Regions from separate parts of the Blautia sp. KLE_1732_HM_1032 genome, predicted to be linked through region 2. Evidence: predicted binding sites of a transcription regulator. Region 2 holds the regulator's gene; the other holds the start of a gene.
The links. Region 2 encodes HrcA, which represses chaperone genes, less so after heat shock. Its sites were predicted from a motif close to TGTTAGCACTCNNNNNNNNNGAGTGCTAACA; they were not measured.
Positions count from the first base shown of each region.

Region 1: a site for HrcA is predicted at 2,718-2,748, ahead of groES (co-chaperone GroES). Genes of this name have one in related genera too.

Region 1 covers NZ_CP102266.1:2,085,811-2,095,842, reverse strand. Annotated here, with positions in the region: gene NQ489_RS10055 (DNA translocase FtsK) at 1-2,180, shown strand, start outside; gene rlmH (23S rRNA (pseudouridine(1915)-N(3))-methyltransferase RlmH) at 2,177-2,656, shown strand; gene groES (co-chaperone GroES) at 2,772-3,059, shown strand; gene NQ489_RS10040 (MATE family efflux transporter) at 3,059-3,553, shown strand; gene NQ489_RS17620 (hypothetical protein) at 3,562-3,816, shown strand; gene NQ489_RS10035 (ABC transporter substrate-binding protein) at 4,039-5,610, shown strand; gene NQ489_RS10030 (ABC transporter permease) at 5,709-6,659, shown strand; gene NQ489_RS10025 (ABC transporter permease) at 6,673-7,506, shown strand; gene NQ489_RS10020 (ABC transporter ATP-binding protein) at 7,522-8,481, shown strand; gene NQ489_RS10015 (ABC transporter ATP-binding protein) at 8,478-9,455, shown strand; gene NQ489_RS10010 (L-cysteine desulfidase family protein) at 9,533-10,032, shown strand, end outside.
Region 2 covers NZ_CP102266.1:2,778,838-2,788,869, forward strand. Annotated here, with positions in the region: gene dnaJ (molecular chaperone DnaJ) at 1-269, opposite strand, end outside; gene dnaK (molecular chaperone DnaK) at 291-2,183, opposite strand; gene grpE (nucleotide exchange factor GrpE) at 2,237-2,872, opposite strand; gene hrcA (heat-inducible transcriptional repressor HrcA) at 2,891-3,934, opposite strand; gene NQ489_RS13290 (ABC transporter substrate-binding protein) at 4,110-5,363, opposite strand; gene NQ489_RS13295 (glycoside hydrolase family 172 protein) at 5,379-6,488, opposite strand; gene NQ489_RS13300 (carbohydrate ABC transporter permease) at 6,530-7,384, opposite strand; gene NQ489_RS13305 (carbohydrate ABC transporter permease) at 7,396-8,274, opposite strand; gene NQ489_RS13310 (ABC transporter substrate-binding protein) at 8,353-9,588, opposite strand; gene NQ489_RS13315 (hypothetical protein) at 9,835-10,032, shown strand, end outside.

The DNA of each region.
Region 1 (10,032 bases), 690 kb from region 2:
CAGCAAGAGAGGGCAGAGAAGCTTATCTTGAGGGACAGCCGGACAGAGAAAAGCAGAAGGAGCTTCGCAGAAAGATCCGTGCGGAAAAAAGAGCGGAGAAGATCCGCCGGCTGGAAGAAGAGCTGGAGGAAGAAGAACTTGCCCTTACAGAGAAAGATCCGGAAAATATCTCAAAAAAACAAAAGAAAAAAACAAGAAGATCGCAGAAAGAAAGACAGGCTGCGGTGAAGGCGAACCGGGAAGGAGAATTTAATCTTCCTTCTTTCCTTGATGAACAAAAGGCTGTACTTCCGGCAGATACAGATCTGACAGAAGAGGATCCAGGGCTTGATGAGAAACCGGAGGAGCATGCTCAGCCGCTGGAATTCCAGATCCACCGTTCACAGTCCCAGCCGGCCCGGGAAGAGTCGGAGGAGCCGGATTTCGAAAGAGAAATGCAGGAAGCCGAAGAGGAGGATGCTTATGCCGGCTACGAGGATGTGGATATTCCCGAGATGCAGCAGATCCTGCCGGCAAAGACAGCTGCAGCAGCAAAAGCTTCTCGGGAAACAGGAAAGGCAGCCGTTCCCGCTGAGATAAAGGAGGATCCTCAGCCGGAAGCTGAACAGAAGGCATCCCATCAGCCCTCCAGAAACCCGAAGTCATCTCAGACAGAGATCGAGCATGGGATCAGAAATATCCAGCATGAGATCAGCCAGGGAGAAGCTCCGGAGAAGAAACCATATCAGTATCCGCCGCTGAAGCTTCTGAAGCGCGGAGATGGCAGATCTCAGGGAGATTCCGATGCACATCTGCGCAAAACAGCGCAGAAGCTTCAGGAAACCCTGCATAATTTCGGCGTCAATGTAACCGTTACCAATGTGAGCTGCGGACCTACCGTTACCCGCTATGAGCTGCAGCCGGAAATGGGTGTGAAGGTCAGCAAGATCGTTGGTCTTTCCGATGATATCAAGCTGAATCTTGCTACACCGGATATCCGCATCGAAGCACCGATACCGGGAAAGGCAGCCGTGGGGATCGAGGTCCCGAACAAGGAGAACAGCCCGGTCATGCTGCGGGATCTTCTTCAGTCAGAGGAGTTTAAAAATGCGAAATCCAAGCTGTCCTTTGCAGCAGGTAAGGATATTGCCGGAAAACCGGTAGTGGCAGATATTGCCAAGATGCCGCATCTTCTTATCGCCGGAGCAACCGGCTCCGGAAAATCCGTCTGCATCAATACGCTGATCATCAGCATCCTTTATAAGGCTACACCGGATGAGGTGCGTCTGATCATGATCGATCCGAAGGTGGTGGAGCTCAGTGTATATAACGGGATCCCGCACCTGTTCATTCCGGTGGTCACAGATCCGAAGAAAGCGGCCGGTGCGCTGAACTGGGCTGTTTCCGAGATGACCAGCCGTTACAATGCCTTTGCGGAATATGGGGTACGTAATCTTGGAGAATATAACAAAAAGGTTGCCAATATGCGGGTCCCGGAGGGAGAAAAGGCACCTGAGAAGATGCCGCAGATCGTGATCATCGTGGATGAGCTTGCGGATCTTATGATGGTTGCGCCGGGAGAAGTTGAGGATGCGATCTGCCGTCTGGCCCAGCTGGCACGTGCAGCAGGTATCCATCTGATCATTGCTACCCAGAGACCATCGGTCAATGTCATCACAGGTCTGATCAAGGCCAATATGCCGTCCAGGATCGCATTTTCCGTATCTTCCGGTGTGGATTCCAGGACGATCCTGGATATGAACGGTGCCGAGAAGCTTCTTGGCAAGGGCGATATGCTGTTTTATCCTCAGGGATATCAGAAGCCGGCCAGACTGCAGGGCGCTTTTGTTTCAGATGAGGAGGTCAGTGCAGTCGTAGAATATGTCTCTGACAAAAATCAGGGTGCTGTTTATGATACCTCCATCGAGAAGCAGGTCAATACAGCTGGTGTTCCGGGAGGAGCCGGCGGCGGTGACAGAGATGTCTATTTTACAGAAGCCGGTAAATTTATCATTGAGAAGGAAAAGGCCTCCATCGGTATGCTCCAGCGTATGTTCAAGATCGGATTTAACCGTGCGGCAAGGATCATGGATCAGCTTTGTGACGCAGGAGTGGTAGGTCCGGAGGAAGGAACCAAGCCAAGGAAGGTTTTGATGTCAGCAGAAGAATTTGAGAATTATCTGGAGGAGAACGGTGGATGAAAATAAGTATCCTGACAGTAGGGAAGATCAAGGAAAAATATCTGCGGGATGCCATTGCGGAGTATTCCAAGCGCCTTGGGCGTTACTGCAAGCTGGAGATCATAGAAGTGTCCGACGAAAAAACACCGGATAATGCCAGCGAAACAGTAGAAGATGCCATTCGGAACAAGGAAGGGGAGCGTCTTCTTAAATATATCCGGGATGATGCGTTTGTGATCACTCTAGAGATCGGAGGCGAACAGCTGACCTCTGAGAACTTCGCACGGAAGATCAACGAGCTGGGAATACGTGGGACCAGCCATATCCAGTTTGTGATCGGCGGCTCTATCGGTCTTGGAAAAGAAGTACTGAAGAGATCAGACTATGCTTTAAGCTTTTCGAAGATGACATTTCCTCATCAGCTGATGCGTGTGATCCTTCTGGAACAGATCTACCGCAGCTATCGTATCATCAGCGGAGAGCCCTATCATAAATAATATCATACTACATATCTGCAAATATCTTGACAATTTTCGGATATGTAGTATGATAAAAAAAGAGTAGCACTCGAAGCTCAAGAGTGCTAATAATCACAGAAAGAAGGAAATGAATATGGCATTAAAACCAGTTGCAGACAGAGTTATCGTAAAATATTTTGAGACAGAAGACAAAACCGCATCCGGCATCGTACTTCCGGACAGCTCCAAGGAGAAAACCCAGCAGGCAGAGGTTATCGCAGTAGGTGGCGGTAAGGTCGTAGACGGTAAAGAAGTACCGGTACAGGTAAAGCCGGGCGACCGTGTGATCTACGGAAAATACACAGGAACCGAGATCAAATATGAGGGTGAGAAATATCTGGTGATTAACGCAGATGATATCATTGCCATCGTAAAAGATTGATGAAGAATTTTTATCGTAATTTTCTGAAATTATGCTCCATGCTGGTGCTGCAGAATGTAGTGACCTTAAGTGTCAATCTTGCGGACAACATTATGCTGGGAGCTTTCAGCGAAACTGCATTATCCGGTGTGACCACCGTAAACCAGGTACAGTTCGTCTTTCAGCAGCTGCTTATGGCTCTGGGAGACGGACTTGTCATATTCGGAAGTCAGTACTGGGGAAAGAAAGAGACAGAGCCGGTAAGGAAGATCGGTGCCTGGGCCATGCGCACAGGCTTTTTTATTGCCCTTATGCTGTTTATCCTGGCCAGCCTTTTTCCAACACAGCTGCTGGGGCTTTTTACAACAGACCAGACGATTATCAAAGCCGGTCTTTCCTATCTGGCGATCATCCGGTTTACTTACTTTTTCTTTGCAGTGACGCAGATCCTGCTTGCTACACTGCGCTGTGTGGAAATTGCAGGGGTTGCCTTCGGGCTTTCGGTAATGACTTAAGTGTAGTAATGGTAGGAATGTCCTATCAGATGCCGACAAACGGTGGTATCATTCGGGGAAGCGGAAGCATCGCTTATTCCATGAAGGTGGACCTGATCAGTACCTGGGGGATCGTGATCCCTCTGTCCATGTTTATGGCATTTGTAGTCAAGGCATCTCCGGCAGTGGTGGTATGCTGCCTGAATGCAGATCAGATCTTTAAATGCGTGCCTGCATTTTTGAAGTGCAATTACGGACACTGGATCAAAAATATGACGAATTAAGGAAATATATATAGATCAGAGGCAAGATACAGAAAATTTATCTTGACGCCTGTGTAATCTGTATGTAGAATAAATACAAGCTTTAACGAAATGCAGTAAAAAAATCTCTGAAGAGCCAGGGACAGCTTGACAAAGGTAATATGGTATAGTATTATCTTGCTTATATCATATTAAACTGGTGGGAAAAGAGGTATACTCACTGAAACACAGGAGGAACAGGAAATGAGAAAAAAAGTACTGGCAGCGCTTCTGGCAGCTGCAGTGGCAGGAACAACTGTTATGTCAGGAATGACTGCTTTTGCAGCAGAAACAGAAGGAACCAAGGCGGAAGGCGGAAATATTACCATTGCAGAAACAGCAGATCCGCAGAACATCAATCCGCTTTACGTTGTGGATCAGACAAGCTTCGATATGATGCAGGCACTGTACAGCCCGTTTTTTGAGATCGTGAACGGAGAGATGTATTACGGAAACGGACTTTGCGAAAGTGTAACAGCCAATGATGATGCCAGCGAATTCACATTGAAGCTCAAAGACGGACTGAAATGGCATGACGGTCAGCCGATCACAGCCGATGATGTGGTATTCACCATGCAGGTGCTGGTAGATGAGAAGCAGAATGTTCCGTACTCTTCTTACGGATACGTTAATGACAAGGCAGTAGAGGCAGAGAAGGTTGATGACCTTACAGTCAAGATTTCCCTTGGATCATCTTCCGCAGGATTTCTTGGCGGACTGAGCCAGGTTTACTGTATTCCGAAGCATATTTATGACGGCGTGGAGAATATCGGAGAAAGTGATCTCAACAATGAACCGGTGGGAAGTGGTCCTTTTAAGTTCGAGGAATACAAATCCGGAGAGTATTATAAAGTAACAAAATTCGATGACTATTTTGATGATGTAAATCTGGATTCCATCACCTTCAAGATCGTAAAGGATTCCAGCTCCGCCAATGCGGCACTTGCAAGCGGAGATCTGGATGCACGTTTGATCAGCGCAGATGATTACGATACCGTCAGTGCTTATGATAACGTAAACATCAATACCTATAATTCCGGACGTGTCAACGCCATGTTCATGAATGAGCTGAACGAAGATCTTCAGGATGTAAAGGTACGTCAGGCGATCGCATACGCACTGAATAAAGAGGAGTTCTGTCAGTTTGCTTTCCTTTCCGAGGATTATGCAGAACCTGCAGATTCTATTTTCACACCGGATACACTCTACTATACAAAACCGGACAATACCTACGACAATGATCCGGCTAAAGCACAGGAGCTCCTTTCCGAAGCAGGAAAGACAAGTCTTTCTCTGAATCTGATGTATATCTCCACAGATAAGACAATGGAGAGTGAGGCTCTGTATGTACAGTCTGCCCTTGCCAATGTAGGAATCACTATCAATCTTCTTCCTACAGATGAGTCTACCTTCAAGAATAAGACAAAGGATCCGGAGTGCACAGATTATGATCTGGTACTGAGCTTCTACACTCTGGGAGAAGAGCCGAGCCTTTATGCAGACATGAGTTCTTCCGTCAGCCGTTCCAACTATTCCAGGATCAAGGATACAGATCTGGATGCATTATGGGAAGAGGGCAACAGCACTGCAGATGAGACAAAACGTGGCGAGATTTATAAGGAGATCCAGAATACGATCAATGATAACATGTATATCTATCCGATCGCTTATTCCAATGGTTTCTATGCGGTAAGTAAAGATTTCGGAGGCTTTGATGAATGTCTGTTAAAAACTATTTATTATGATTATTCCAAGATCTACACATTGGAGAAATAAATAATTTTATAGCGGATGAATACCGGAAACAGAAAGAGGCTGACGCGTTTTTGCGCCAGCCGATTTCCTGTTTTCGGGGAAAATAAAGGAGGTACATTTTGAAGAAGATCGTAAACCGTCTGATACAGTGTATTCTGACACTGTTTATTGTCTCTGTTCTCTGCTTTGCACTGACAAAAGCAGCGCCCGGAGATCCTGTCCTGACTTATGTGGAACCAAATATGAGTGAAGAATATATCCAGAACCTGAGAGAAAGCCTGGGACTTACAAAGCCTGTCTATGAGCAGTACTTTCTGTGGCTGGGAAGGATCCTTCACGGGAATTTCGGAAATTCCCTGATGAATAACCGACCGGTCCTGACACAGATGCTGGAGAGGCTTCCCGCAACCGTGATCCTAATGGGAACCAGCATGCTGCTTGGTTTTCTCATTGCCATTGTACTGGGCCTGTATTCCGGAAAGAATAAAAATGGTGTTCTGGATAAGATCACCAGCATGTTCTGTTATGTAGGTATCTCCATTCCTACGTTCTGGTTCGGTATCATGCTGATCTATCTCTTCAGTGTGCATCTCCATATCCTGCCAAGTATCGGTATGCATTCAGACGGCAACCGTTCCTTAGGAGATCTGATCCTGCATATGGTCATGCCTTGCGCAGTTCTGACCTTTGCAAATGCGTCACAGTACATCCGGTATTTAAGAAGCAGTACCATTACGGAAATGTCCTCCGATTATGTTATGGTGCAGAAGGCTTACGGAATGAAAGAGTCTGGAATCCTTTTCCGGCATGTACTGAAAAATGCCATGCTTCCTATGATCACAGTTCTCGGAATGAGCCTGCAGTCTCTGGTTTCCGGTGCCATTATCACCGAGCAGGTTTTTGCATGGCCGGGAATCGGTCAGCTGGCAGTGACCGCTGTTATGCAGTATGATTATCCCCTGATCATGGGAATCACCATGTTTACCGCGCTTCTCGTGGTGCTCGGAAATCTTCTGGCAGATATCCTGTATGCTGTCTTTGATCCGAGGATCCGCAAAGCAGGATGTTAGGAGGTAAAGGGACATGAGAGAAAATATCTGGAAAAATATCAAACTTGGTTTTAAGACAAATAAACTTGCAGTGGTAGGTGCAGCAGCGATCATCCTGCTGGCACTGATCTCCATTTTTGCCTTTTTGTATCCGGTAGATCCCAATGCCATCAGCGCCACAGAGAGACTGAATGCTCCTTCCATGGCGCATCTTTTCGGTACGGATGATATGGGACGGGATTATCTGGCCCGCTGTATTTACGGAGGAAGAGCATCCCTTCTGGTGGGCTTCCTTTCCATGGTGCTTTCGACAGCCCTTGGTGTGATCATCGGTTCCATCAGCGGTTTTGTGGGAGGAACGGTGGATGCAGTGCTGATGCGTCTGGTGGATGCGCTGATGAGCCTTCCGACATTCCTGATCATGATCGTTATGAATGCCTTCCTGAAACCGGGACTTCAGAACATTGTCCTGATCATCGGCTTTCTGACCTGGATGAATATTGCCAGGATCGTCCGTGGCGAGACTATTTCCCTGAACGAGAGAGAGTATGTCATCTATGCAAAGATCTCTGGACAGAAGAAATTCTCCACCATTGTACATCATATCCTGCCTAACATCATGCCTACCATTATCGTGGCTGCAACCATGAACATTGCCAATGCCATCCTGATGGAATCTGCACTGAGCTTTTTTGGCCTGGGTATCCAGCCGCCTACGGCTTCCTGGGGAAGTATGCTGAGCAATGCACAGCGCTATATCCAGCAGGCACCGTATCTGGCTATTTTCCCCGGAATCCTGATCCTGATCACGGTCGTCAGCTTCAATTATCTGGGAGAAGTATTAAGAAAAGTATTCGAGCCCAAGTAAGGAGGACATTTACATATGGAAAAATTACTGGAAGTAAAAGATCTGAAGGTGTCTTTCTTTACAGACCTTGGAGAGACACAGGCAGTAAAAGGTGCAGGCTTTGCCATCAGTGAGGGGGATTTTTTCGGGATCGTAGGAGAGTCCGGAAGCGGAAAAAGCGTGACCACCAAATCCATTCTCCGTCTCGGACCATCCAACTGTAAGATCATGGGTGGTGAGATCCTGTTCCGGGGAGAAGATATCCTGAAGAAAAATGAAGCAGAGCTCCGTGAGATTCGCGGTGGTGAGATCGCCATGATCTTTCAGGATTCTCTTTCCGCACTGAATCCGGTTTACACTGTTGGCAATAAGATGGTAGAGCTGATCCGGCGCCATACCAATATGAACAAAAAAGAAGCAAAGGCCCGGGTGCTGGAGCTTCTCACAGCCGTTGGCATCACAGACCCGGAAAAGGCTATGAACAGCTATCCCCACGAGCTTTCCGGCGGTATGCGCCAGCGTGTGATGATCGCCATGGCCATGAGCAGTGATCCGAAGATTCTGATCGCAGATGAGCCCACCACAGCCCTGGATGTTACGATCCAGGCGCAGATCCTTCATCTGCTTCTGGAGCTTCAGAAAAAAAACAATATGAGCATCATCCTGATCACTCATGATCTGGGCGTTGTAGCGCAGACCTGTAAACGGGTAGCTGTCATGTGTGGTGGCTACGTGGTGGAAGAGGGAACTGTAGAAGAGATCTTTCTTCATCCGGGACATCCCTATACACAGGCACTGATCGCAAGCATGCCGCGGGTGGGAGGTACCTTTGAACAGTTTCTGGAGAGAGATCTTTCGGACGGAAACGGTGATCTGTGTCCCTTCCTGAATCGCTGTAAATATGCGGACAAAACCTGTGAAGCCTGTCTTCCGAAATATTATGAGGCTTCAGAGGGACACAGGATATTCTGTCACAGAAGGGAGGAGAAGAGATGAGCAAGCCCTTAATTGAAGTAAAAGATCTGAAAGTATATTTTAAACAGAAATCTCCGAAGCTTCTGTCCTTTAAGCCGGGCATACTGAAGGCTGTGGATCAGGTAAGCTTTTCGATTGAAAAGGGGAAAACCTTCGGTCTGGTAGGAGAATCCGGAAGCGGAAAATCTACCATCGGAAAGGCAATCCTACGTTATCATAAACCCACAGGCGGTGAGATTTTTTATGAAGGAACAGAGATCGGAGCCATGGGGGAAAAAGAACTGCTTCCATATCGCAAAAAAATGCAGTCCGTTTTTCAGGATCCCTATTCCTCTCTGGACCCAAGCCATACAGTGCAGGATATCATCTGTGAGCCTATGGCGATCCATAAAATGTACACGCAGAAAGAACGTAAGGAGCGTGCAAAAGAACTGATCCGCGTGGTTGGCCTCAAAGAGCAGGATCTTCTGAAGTATCCTCATGAGTTCTCCGGCGGACAGCGTCAGAGGATTTCCATTGCAAGAGCACTTTCCGTACAGCCGGAATTTGTAGTCTGCGATGAGCCCATTTCTGCGCTGGATGTTTCCCTGCAGGCCCAGATCGTCCAGATGCTTCAGGATCTTCAGGAAAAATACGGGCTGACCTATCTGTTCATCAGCCATCAGCTGCAGGTGGTCCAGAAGATCTGTGATGAGATCGGGGTGCTTTATCTTGGAAATCTCATGGAGATCGCAGATGCAGATAAGCTCTATTCCAATCCGCTACATCCTTATACAAAAATGCTGATCTCCTCGATTCCGGTTCCGGACCCGAGAGTCAAAACTCTGGATCAGATCGTTACGGATACCGGAGTACAGTCCAGATCTATCGGGGGCTGCCGCTTCCATAACCGCTGTCCGTGGTGTGAGGAACGCTGCAGACAGGAAACCCCGGCACTTCGTCAGGTGGAGCCGGGACATATGGTAGCATGTCATAAATATCAGGAAAAGAAATAATCATAAAATACGGGAAGGTAAATAAAAAAGTGGACAAAAATATATATAAAAACTATCTGGCGATCCTCCGTGAGGAGATGATCCCGGCTATGGGATGTACAGAACCGATCGCTCTGGCCTATGGTGCGGCAAGAGCAAGAGAGATCCTTGGGAAAGAGCCGGAGCGTATCGTAGCAAAATGTTCCGGAAATATCATCAAAAATGTGCGTTGTGTGATCATTCCCAATTCAGGAGGCTTAAAGGGGATTCCTGCAGGTGTGATCCTTGGGGCGGTGGCAGGAGATGCCTCACTGAATATGGAAGTTCTTTCCAAAGTCGATGAAAAGGGCAGGGCACGCTGCCGGGAACTTCTGGAGGCAGATATCTGTAAGGTGGAGCTTCTGGACACGCCGGTAGTCCTTCACATTATCATCGAAATGTATGCCGGTGAAGATGCCGTCAGCCTGGAGATCAAATACGATCATATCAATGTGACCAGGATCAGCAAAAACGGAGAGATCCTCCTTGATGCAGATAAAGCAGTGGAAGAAAAGGAAGAGACGGACCGCGGCCTGTTAAATCTGGAGGATATTCGGGA
Region 2 (10,032 bases):
TCGAATCCACCAAAGCCGCCGGCACCGCCTCCGCCGCCGTTTTCGAATGCTGCATGACCAAACTGATCATACTGTCTTCTCTTGTCGGCATCACTTAAAACGGAGTAAGCCTCTGTCGCCTCTTTGAACTTCGCCTCAGCCTCTTTATCACCCGGATTTACATCCGGGTGATATTTCTTGGCCAACTTACGATATGCTTTTTTTAATGTTGCGTCGTCGGCGTTTTTATCCACACCTAAGACTTCATAATAATCTCTTTTATCAGCCATTGTAATTATTTCCTACTTGTCTTAGACTTCCTTGTAATCAGCATCTACAACATCATCGCCGTATCCTGCTTCATTTCCGCCCTGGGCACCAGCGTTTCCGCCCATGTTGCCCATATCCGGTCCAGGACCAGCCTGACCCTGAGCTCCCTGAGTCTGCTCATACATCTTGGAGAACAGTTTCTGAGCGCTCTCCATCATCTTCTCCTGTGCAGCCTTGATATCTGCAACCTGAGAATCAGTAAGCTCCTGAGCATTTGCTGTCTGTGCAAGAAGATCTTTCAGTGCATTGAGGTCAGCCTCAACACTTGCTTTATCGTTTGCGTCAAGCTTGTCGCCAGCTTCTTTCAGTGCATTCTCAACCTGGAATACCATGGAGTCTGCATTGTTTCTTGTGTCGATAGCCTCTTTACGTTTCTTATCCTGAGCCTCGAACTCAGCTGCTTCTTTGACAGCTTTGTCGATATCGGAATCGGACATGTTAGAACCAGCTGTGATCGTGATGTGCTGCTCCTTACCTGTTCCAAGATCCTTAGCAGATACATTAACGATACCGTTGGCATCGATGTCAAATGTTACCTCGATCTGCGGAACTCCACGACGTGCTGGCGGGATTCCATCCAGACGGAACTGGCCGAGGGATTTGTTGTCTTTCGCGAACTGACGCTCACCCTGTACAACGTTGATATCTACAGCTGTCTGGTTGTCTGCTGCTGTGGAGAAGATCTGGCTCTTCTTTGTAGGAATTGTAGTATTTCTCTCGATCAGACGAGTTGCGATACCACCCATTGTCTCAATGGACAGAGACAGTGGAGTAACATCCAGAAGAAGGATATCACCGGCACCTGCATCACCTGCAAGTTTACCACCCTGTACGGAAGCACCAAGTGCAACACACTCATCCGGGTTCAGGTTCTTGCTCGGCTCTTTGCCTGTTAACTGTCTTACCTTATCCTGTACAGCCGGGATACGGGAAGAACCACCAACCAGAAGTACCTGGCCAAGCTCAGAAGCTGTGATACCTGCATCAGACAGTGCACGGCGAACCGGCTCTGCTGTCATCTCTACAAGATCATGTGTCAGCTCATCAAATTTAGCTCTTGTAAGGTTCATATCGAAATGCTTCGGTCCCTCAGCAGTTGCTGTGATGAACGGAAGGTTGATGTTTGTTGTTGTTGCGGAAGAAAGCTCTTTCTTAGCTTTCTCAGCTGCCTCTTTCAGTCTCTGAAGAGCCATCTTATCGTTGCTTAAGTCTACGCCCTCTGTTCTCTTGAACTCGGAAAGCATGTAATCTGTAACTTTCTTATCAAAGTCATCTCCACCAAGACGGTTATTACCAGCTGTGGAAAGAACCTCGATAACGCCATCACCGATCTCGATCACGGATACATCGAATGTACCGCCGCCAAGGTCGTATACCATGATCTTCTGCTCTTTCTCATTGTCAAGACCATATGCAAGAGCTGCTGCTGTAGGCTCGTTGATAATACGTTTTACATCAAGACCTGCGATCTTACCTGCATCTTTGGTAGCCTGACGCTGAGCATCGTTGAAGTAAGCCGGAACTGTGATAACTGCCTCTGTTACTTTCTCACCAAGATATGCCTCTGCATCCTTTTTCAGTTTCTGAAGGATCATTGCTGAGATCTCCTGTGGAGAATATTTCTTGTCATCGATGGTTACACGGTAATCGGTACCCATCTCTCTTTTGATAGAGGAGATCGTTCTGTCTGCATTTGTAACTGCCTGACGTTTTGCAGGCTCACCTACCAGACGCTCTCCTGTTTTTGTAAATGCTACAACGGATGGTGTTGTTCTTGCGCCTTCTGTATTTGCGATAACTGTCGGCTGTCCACCTTCCATTACGGCTACACAGCTGTTTGTTGTACCTAAGTCAATACCAATAATCTTTCCCATGATTTTTTCCTCCTGTTTTAGTCTGTATCTGTTAAAATAAAGTTTGTTGTCAGTTAGTTCGCAACCTTCACCATACTGTGGCGTACTACGAAATCCTTGTAAGTGTAACCCTTCTGGAATTCTTCCACCACGATGTTCTCTCCAACCTCTTCATCCTCCACATGCATCACTGCATTATGGAAATCCGGGTTGAATTCCTTTCCCACTGCTTCGATTGGCTTCACGCCAAGCTCATCCAGTGTTGTGGTAAGCTGCTTGTAGATCATTTTCATTCCATCTGCAAAAGCATCGCCTTCCTGTGCCTGTGCAAGACCTCTTTCAAAGTTATCCACAACCGGCAGGATCTTTTCAACGATCTCTTTTGCTCCGATGATGTACATACTGGATTTTTCTTTTTCCGTTCTTTTACGGAAATTATCAAATTCAGCCATGGTACGCTTCAGGCGATCGGTAAGTTCCTCCACCTTCTGCTCAGATTTATCTTTTTTCTTCTTTCCGAAGAAGGAAGTTTTTGATTTTTCTTCTTTTTTATCCTCTGAGGCAGCTTCTTCGCCTGGAGTATTGTTTTCTTCCTCCGGCAGATCTTCTCCCTCCGGTGTCAGGTTTTCTTCTTCCTGATTTCCGTCAGTTACGGGGATTTCCTTCTCCGTTTCCTGCTCTTCGGATGTTTTCTTTGTTTCCTCCGACACTTTTTTTCTACCGCCTTTCTAAGTTTTCTTCTTTTTCAAAACGTCATCCAGATGATTCTTCAGTTCCTTCAGACTGTCCACTACATTCTCATAATCCATTCGTTTGGGACCGATGATCCCGATGGTTCCGTACATTCCGTCTCCCAGTTCATATCTGGCAGTTACAATGCTGCAGTCCTTCATGGTCTGGATCGGCATCTCATCACCGATATAAACCTGGATTCCTGTATTCTCTCCATCTGACATCTGTTCTTTTACAAGATCGGCAAGTTCATGCTTCTCCTCAAATGCGGAGATCAGCTCCGTTGCCTTCTCTTTATCGGCAAGCTCCGGATACTTGAAGATGTTCGTTGCACCTGAAGTATAGATCTCCATATCTTCCTCTTCCACATGAATGGTGGCTGCCACTGCATCCAGAACCGTTGCCACCACACCGCTGTGGCTGCCTGCCTGTTCCTTCAGTCTGGCGATCATCCCAAGGTTGATATCCTGGATCGGGATCCCATTGAGATTGGTGTTAAGAAGAAGATTCAGTTTCAGGATCGTCTGGTCGTCCATTTCCTCATCCAGATTGATGATCTGGTTCCGGACTGTGTTGTTGTCACTGACAACCACAGCCACAAGCTGAAGCTCACTCATTCTCGACAGCTGGATGAACTTGATCTTGTTGCCGCTGTACTGCGGAACGGAAACCATGGTAGCATAGTTGGTATTGGAAGCAAGAACCTTCGCAACCTTCTTAAGCACCTTATCCATCTTATCTGTCTTCTCAATGATCAGATCTCGCAGCTCTGCAACCTCTGCTTCCTTCTCTTTCATCAGCTCATTGACGTAAAGTCTGTAGCCTTTATCTGAAGGAATCCTTCCTGCTGAGGTATGAGGCTGGACGATATAGCCCATATCTGTCAGGTCTGACATTTCATTTCGGATCGTTGCGGAACTTACATTGAGATCCGCATACTTGGAAATGGTCCTGGAACCAACCGGTTCTCCGGTCTCCATATAGGTCTTGATGATTGCTTTTAAGATTTTTTGCTTGCGCTCATTCAACACCTCTTCCATGAAGCCATCTCCTTTCCTTTTTATTCTTCCTGACGGATGTTGATTCTTTTTTTATATCTGTTAGCACTCATTTTAGTGGAGTGCTAACATCTACAGTCTTTAAGATATCACCATGTAAAATATTTGTCAATATGTTTTGAAAAAAAGTTCTTATTTTTTCGCAACAAAAAAAGCATCAGTACGATGCTTTTTTGTAATACTGGTCTATGCAGTTCTGTGCTCCGGTAAAAAATTCCGCTTCTGTTTTCTGTCCCAGCACATATTTCTGAAATTCCGTACCCATAGTCGAAACAGCTTCTATGGAATCGGCGCACAGTGGTCTTGCCTTCAGCTTATAATCTTTCAGATATTGCCGGATCATTTCAATGCCATCCAGATCAAAATTCTTATCCTCGATCACATCCAGTCTTGCTGGACACATTTTTGTCAGCTGTCCGTAATTTTTACTGGCCTCATATCCGGACACATACTGAAGGAACTTCAGAGCTGCTTCTTTATGATCAGAATTTTTATTCAGTACATACTGCCAGGTTGCGATATTGGTCACCTTCTCGTCAAATTCCGGAAATGGTGCCATATGGATCTTATCTTTTCCATACACGCCTGCATTCTGAAAAGTACTCAACACACCGGTATACATAAACATACATCCATACTGGCCGTTTATAAATTTTTCATTCAGCTGGTCATGCTGGTCGATCAGATTCTCCTCTGATATCATCCCTGTATCCAGCATTCGCTTCATATATTCTGCCGCTTCTCTTGTTTTCGGATCCGTCCAGTCTGTATAATCTCCTCCGAAAAAATCGACATACTCGCTGATACTATTATATATGTAAGAAATCTCCCATGCATCCCCATATGCATATTTTCCCGTATTCTGAAGCTTTTTCTGAAGGATCTCAAGATCACTGAGACAGGAGAGTCTGTCCAGACCAGCCTGATCCAGCAATTCCTGGTTCACCCAGAATGCCATGATATCCATCCTGAACGGTACCGAAAAAATATGTCCGTCTGACATGCATATTTCTTTCAGGTATTCCTGCAGAAAATTCGCCGCTGTCTCCTCTGTCATAACCGTATCTTCCAACGGAAGAAGAAATCCCTTATGTTTAAATTCGGATATCATCTCATCATTTACTGTGATCAGATCAACAGAATCATCTCCTGATGTCAGAAGAGTTGCTATTTTGGCCTGGCGATTGTCCGCATTGGCCGGACATTTTTCAATATGGATCTTTATTCCAAGATCTTTTTCCGCCTGGCTGATAAAAGAATCAAAGCCTTCTGTGCCTGCATCCACATGAAGGATCGTCAGTTCCTGTCTGTTCTCCGGCACAATATCAGATGCAGCCTCCTTCTTCTGGACTCCACATCCTGTCACTGCCAGAGCCAGGGCAAATACCCCGCAAAATACCTGTTTTTTCAATCTCTACCACCCTTTTTATCTGGGCCATCTATCCTCTTTTGACATCAACGGCTGGAACGGTGCATGAGGAAGTGTCTGATACCAGTACGCTACACTTGCCACATCATCCTGTCGTTCAAACAGGCCACGGTATCCGACGCCTATCTGCTGAATCGTAACGCGAAGATCCTCTTCAAAGCAGATTGGATCCTGTAAATGCCATCTGTAAAAGCCTCTCATTGGCGGGCAGTCATCATTATGATAAAAATTGTGGATCAGCTCGTCATGGGCAGAATAATACGGATATCCCAGATACGGCGTGTTATAATTCTGTTCCACGGTTTTTCCATCCACCTGTTTGGCAAAGCTCCAGGAACCACCAAAGTAATCTTCCGTTCCTGTTCCACAGATGGTCGGATACTCCTCATCTCCGTCAATATAAAACTTCATTTCTCCCTCGCCCCACCAGTAACGTTCCAGTGTGGTAAGTGCCATGTAGGTTCCTATATAATGGCCTTTTCCTTTTACTCCATCCAAAATTGTATAATCTTTTGTTTTTTCTGTCAACCGTTCCCTTCTCCACTGCGCATGGAAATAAGCAATATCGTCCGGAAGCTCATCATAGAGACAGTAATCTACCTGATAAAAGAAAGCCGGGATTTTATTTGCATGCTGGTTTTCCAGTGTGATCTTTGCTTTCTTCTTAAACGGCATCGGGAAATAGCAGTTAAAGCCCCTGTTTGGAACAACAGCCACCGGAACAGAATTTACAAAACATTCCCTTCCGAATCCGCAGCAGAAGAAATCACCCAGAGGACTTTCCACGGAAGGAGTTTCCTCGTCATCCCAGTACATACGGATTACAAGATCTCTCAGTACAAAGCAATCTGCCTCTGTAGTCTTGTTATCAACGGTGATCCAGATATGATTGATCTGTCCCGGTCCTTCCATTTCTGCCAGAGTTACCACAGTTCCCGGCTCAATATCCCTGAGACACGGGCTTCCTTTTCTGGACGGTCCCAGATGACTTGCAGCCATACCGCCTCTGCCTTTTTCTCCATGAGGATTTTCTGCGTTGATCGCACGGCTTTTTCCATGCTTTGCAAGTGCGATCCCTCCCAGTCCGCCTGTAAATGCCTGATACATATCTGTTTTCTCCTCTCTTTTGGAAATTAAAAATATTATATTTACGCTTTTACTCCACCTGCCATGATACCATCCATGATCTGTTTCTCAAAAACAGCTACAAAGATAATGATCGGAAGAAGGATGATCCATCCCATGGCGCTGACCAGATCCCACGGAACTCCATACATGTTGTCACGTAACGGAAGCTGTACGATGGAAACAGAAAGTACCTGAATACCATTTGAATAAAACAACGGTGTGAAAAAGTTATTCAGACAGGTAATAAAGTTGATAATGCAAACCGTAGCGATTGCCGGCTTCATCAGCGGCAGAACGATCGTAAACAGTCTCTGTGAAAAAGATGCGCCGTCAATAGCAGCTGCCTCCTCCAGTGAGATCGGGATCTCACCGACAAAGTTTCTGAGGATCAGAACCGTAAACGGTATAACGGTACTGATATAAAGAAGGATAAGTCCCGGATATGTATCATACAGCTTTACCTTCTGCATAAACTCATACAGCGGGCGGGCTGTGACAACCTCAGGGATCAGCATGGTAGCCAGAACAAACGCAAATGCAACAGAAACTCCCTTTGAGTTAAATCTTGAGAAGCCATAGGCAGCCATTGCACACAGCACGGTACTGATCACAAGTGTAATGCCTACGATCAGAACTGTATTTCCGATCTTTGAAAGCAGTCCTACATTCTGTATCAGAAATTTATAGCTTTCCAGTGTGGGATGATCCGGAAGATAATCGATCGGTGTTTTAAACAGTTCTCCTGACGGTGTGATCGAAGAAATAAAGATCCAGTAAACCGGGAACAGGATCAGAAAAGCCACAACTGCAAACAGAACCCATCTTCCAACGGCTACCACTCCATGATAAACATTATATTTTCCTGTATTCTTCACGATAATTCCCCCTAACTGTCAAACTTATTCATAACACGTATATTCAGCCAGCTGAAGATCGCCATTACAACAAACAGCAGCATAGCCAGCGCCGAAGCATATCCTACGTTTAGATTTGTAAATGCTTCTGTTGTGATTCTGTATGCGATCAGCGCAGTATCCTCTCCAGGGCCTCCAGATGTCATGGAATAAACCAGATCGAAGGTTGTCAGTCTCCAGAGTGTGAACGGAATACATAAAGTCAGGACATTTTTTGCGATCAGCGGAAGTGTGATCCGGAAAAAGCTCTGGATCCCGTTTGCACCGTCTACCTTTGCTGCCTCATAGATATCGCCGGAAATAAACTGAAGTCCGGAAAGTACAAGAATTGCAAAGAACGGAAGGTCCTTCCACAGGTCCATTGCAATTACCGCTGCTCTTGCAGTACCTGTATTGATCAGCCAGCTGTTCTGGTAACCCGGTACAAACCAGCGGATAAAATCATTGATCAGACCATAATCATTGTTAAATGCCCATTTTGCAGCCATACCGGCTACTACTGCAGGCATAGCCCACGGGATCAGCACGATGGTCCTCAGAAAACGGCGGCCTTTGAATTTCATATTCAGGATCAGTGCCAGGATAACTCCGAGGATCACATGAAAGATCATGGAAGCAACCACAAATATTGCCGTAAAGCTGATCGATGTGAGCACTTTAGGATCAGAAAATACCTTCAGGTAATTCTTGAAGCCTATAAATTCATTGATACCTGCAAGGATACTGATATTAAAGAAGCTGTTTTTCACAGTCATCAGAATGGGATATACTGTTGTAAAACCTCGAATCAGTACAACCGGCAGGATCAAAAGCCATGGTATCCACTTCATATTTTTTTTGCTTATTGTCATGGAACTTTCCTCCCTGTTCATCAAGCAATGTAAAGCAGACTTTTACCTCTGCTTTACATTGCTGTTTTTTTATATCTTTTACTTATACATATCTACCACATCCTGAGCCTTCTTGCAGAACTCATCAACTGTAATCTCGTCTTTCATACAGGACTGGAAGATTGTTCCCATATCGCTGATAAATTCCATTGTCTGTGCCACCATCGGACGTCCCTGTACATTGCATTCATTTGCATATCTGCTGTACATTTCTTTTGCCGGGTCAGAATCCGGAACTACCTTCTCTGCAACATCCTTTCTTGCAGGATATCTGTCAAATGCTTTATAGGAAGCTTCCATTCCGCCTTCATCAGCCATATACTGGAGGAATTTCACAGCTGCATCTTTATTCTTGGATGCTTTGTTGAGAACATAGCTCCAGGAATCTGTAAAGATCGCACGCTCTCCCTTGCCGCTGAAATCCGGTACCATTTCCATGTGGATCTTATCTGCGCCAAGCATATCTGCCTTTGCATAATCTGTTCCAAGGCCCCACATGAACCAGCATCCGTATTTTCCGTCATTGATCTTCGGATTCATCTGCTCATATTTATCAGCGATCTGCTCGATGGATGTTTCTTTATCAGCAACCAGATCGTGGAGGAACTGAACTGCTTCCTTGTTTTCCTCTTTGGTCCAGTCAAAATAATCGCCGCCGAACATGTTTACAAACTGTGCAAGCTCGTTAAATGCATAAGTTTTCTCCCAGGAACCGCCGTAGCCGAATCTTCCGTCCTTGGAAACAGCCTTCATATACTTCATGAAATCCTCTTTTGTATCAATGGATTTGATTCCGACCTCATCCATGATCTCCTGATTTACCCAGAATGCAAAATATCCTGTATAGCCTGGAACACCGATGATGTTTCCGTCCTTATCTGTGATCATATTCTTTACATATCCCTGGGCAAACTGATCAGCGATATCATCTGTCATTACTGTATCATTCAGTCCTTCCAGCCATCCGGAATTTTTAAATGCCGCACTCATCTCATCGTTGATCTGAATGACATCCACGGAAGCATCTCCTGTGGAAAGCATTGTGGTGATCTTCTGCTGACGGGTATCTGTATCTGTAGGTGCCGCAATTACATTAATGTTCAGGCCCGTGGCATCTTCCACATTTGCAAGCCAGTCCTCAAAATCCGGGTCTGTGGTGTCGATGCTGTATAAGGTAAGATCATATTTCTCCTCTGCGGAAACAGTAACCACGTTACCTGCCATACCCACAACCATCGCTGCTGCCAAAACTGCACTCATTACTTTTTTCTTCATATCTTTCTTCCTTTCTGGACATTTTCGTGTTTGTCCACACCTGTTTTTGATGGTTTAAGGATACCAGAGAGCCCCCTCATTCTAAATACAATATTTTATGATTTCTTTATATTATTTTTCGTTCTCTTGTATTTTTGTTGTTAATTTTTTATAATCCTTTTATATAATCTATATTTGTAACGGCTTTTTTTCACAGCTGGATTCGGTTTCATTAATTTGTTTTCGACATAAAGGAGAGTATGTACTATGAAATTCCACAAATGTATCCCACCCATTTTTTCCTCATTTCGCTATAAGCTCCTGCTCGCATTTCTGATCGCAACTATGGTACCTCTGATTTCCCTGACCTTCATCAGCTATCACATTTCCTATAACATTGCCAGAGATCGTATCATCGATTCTGCCGTAATGACTGACAAGCAGCTGGTCTCTCAGCTGAACGAC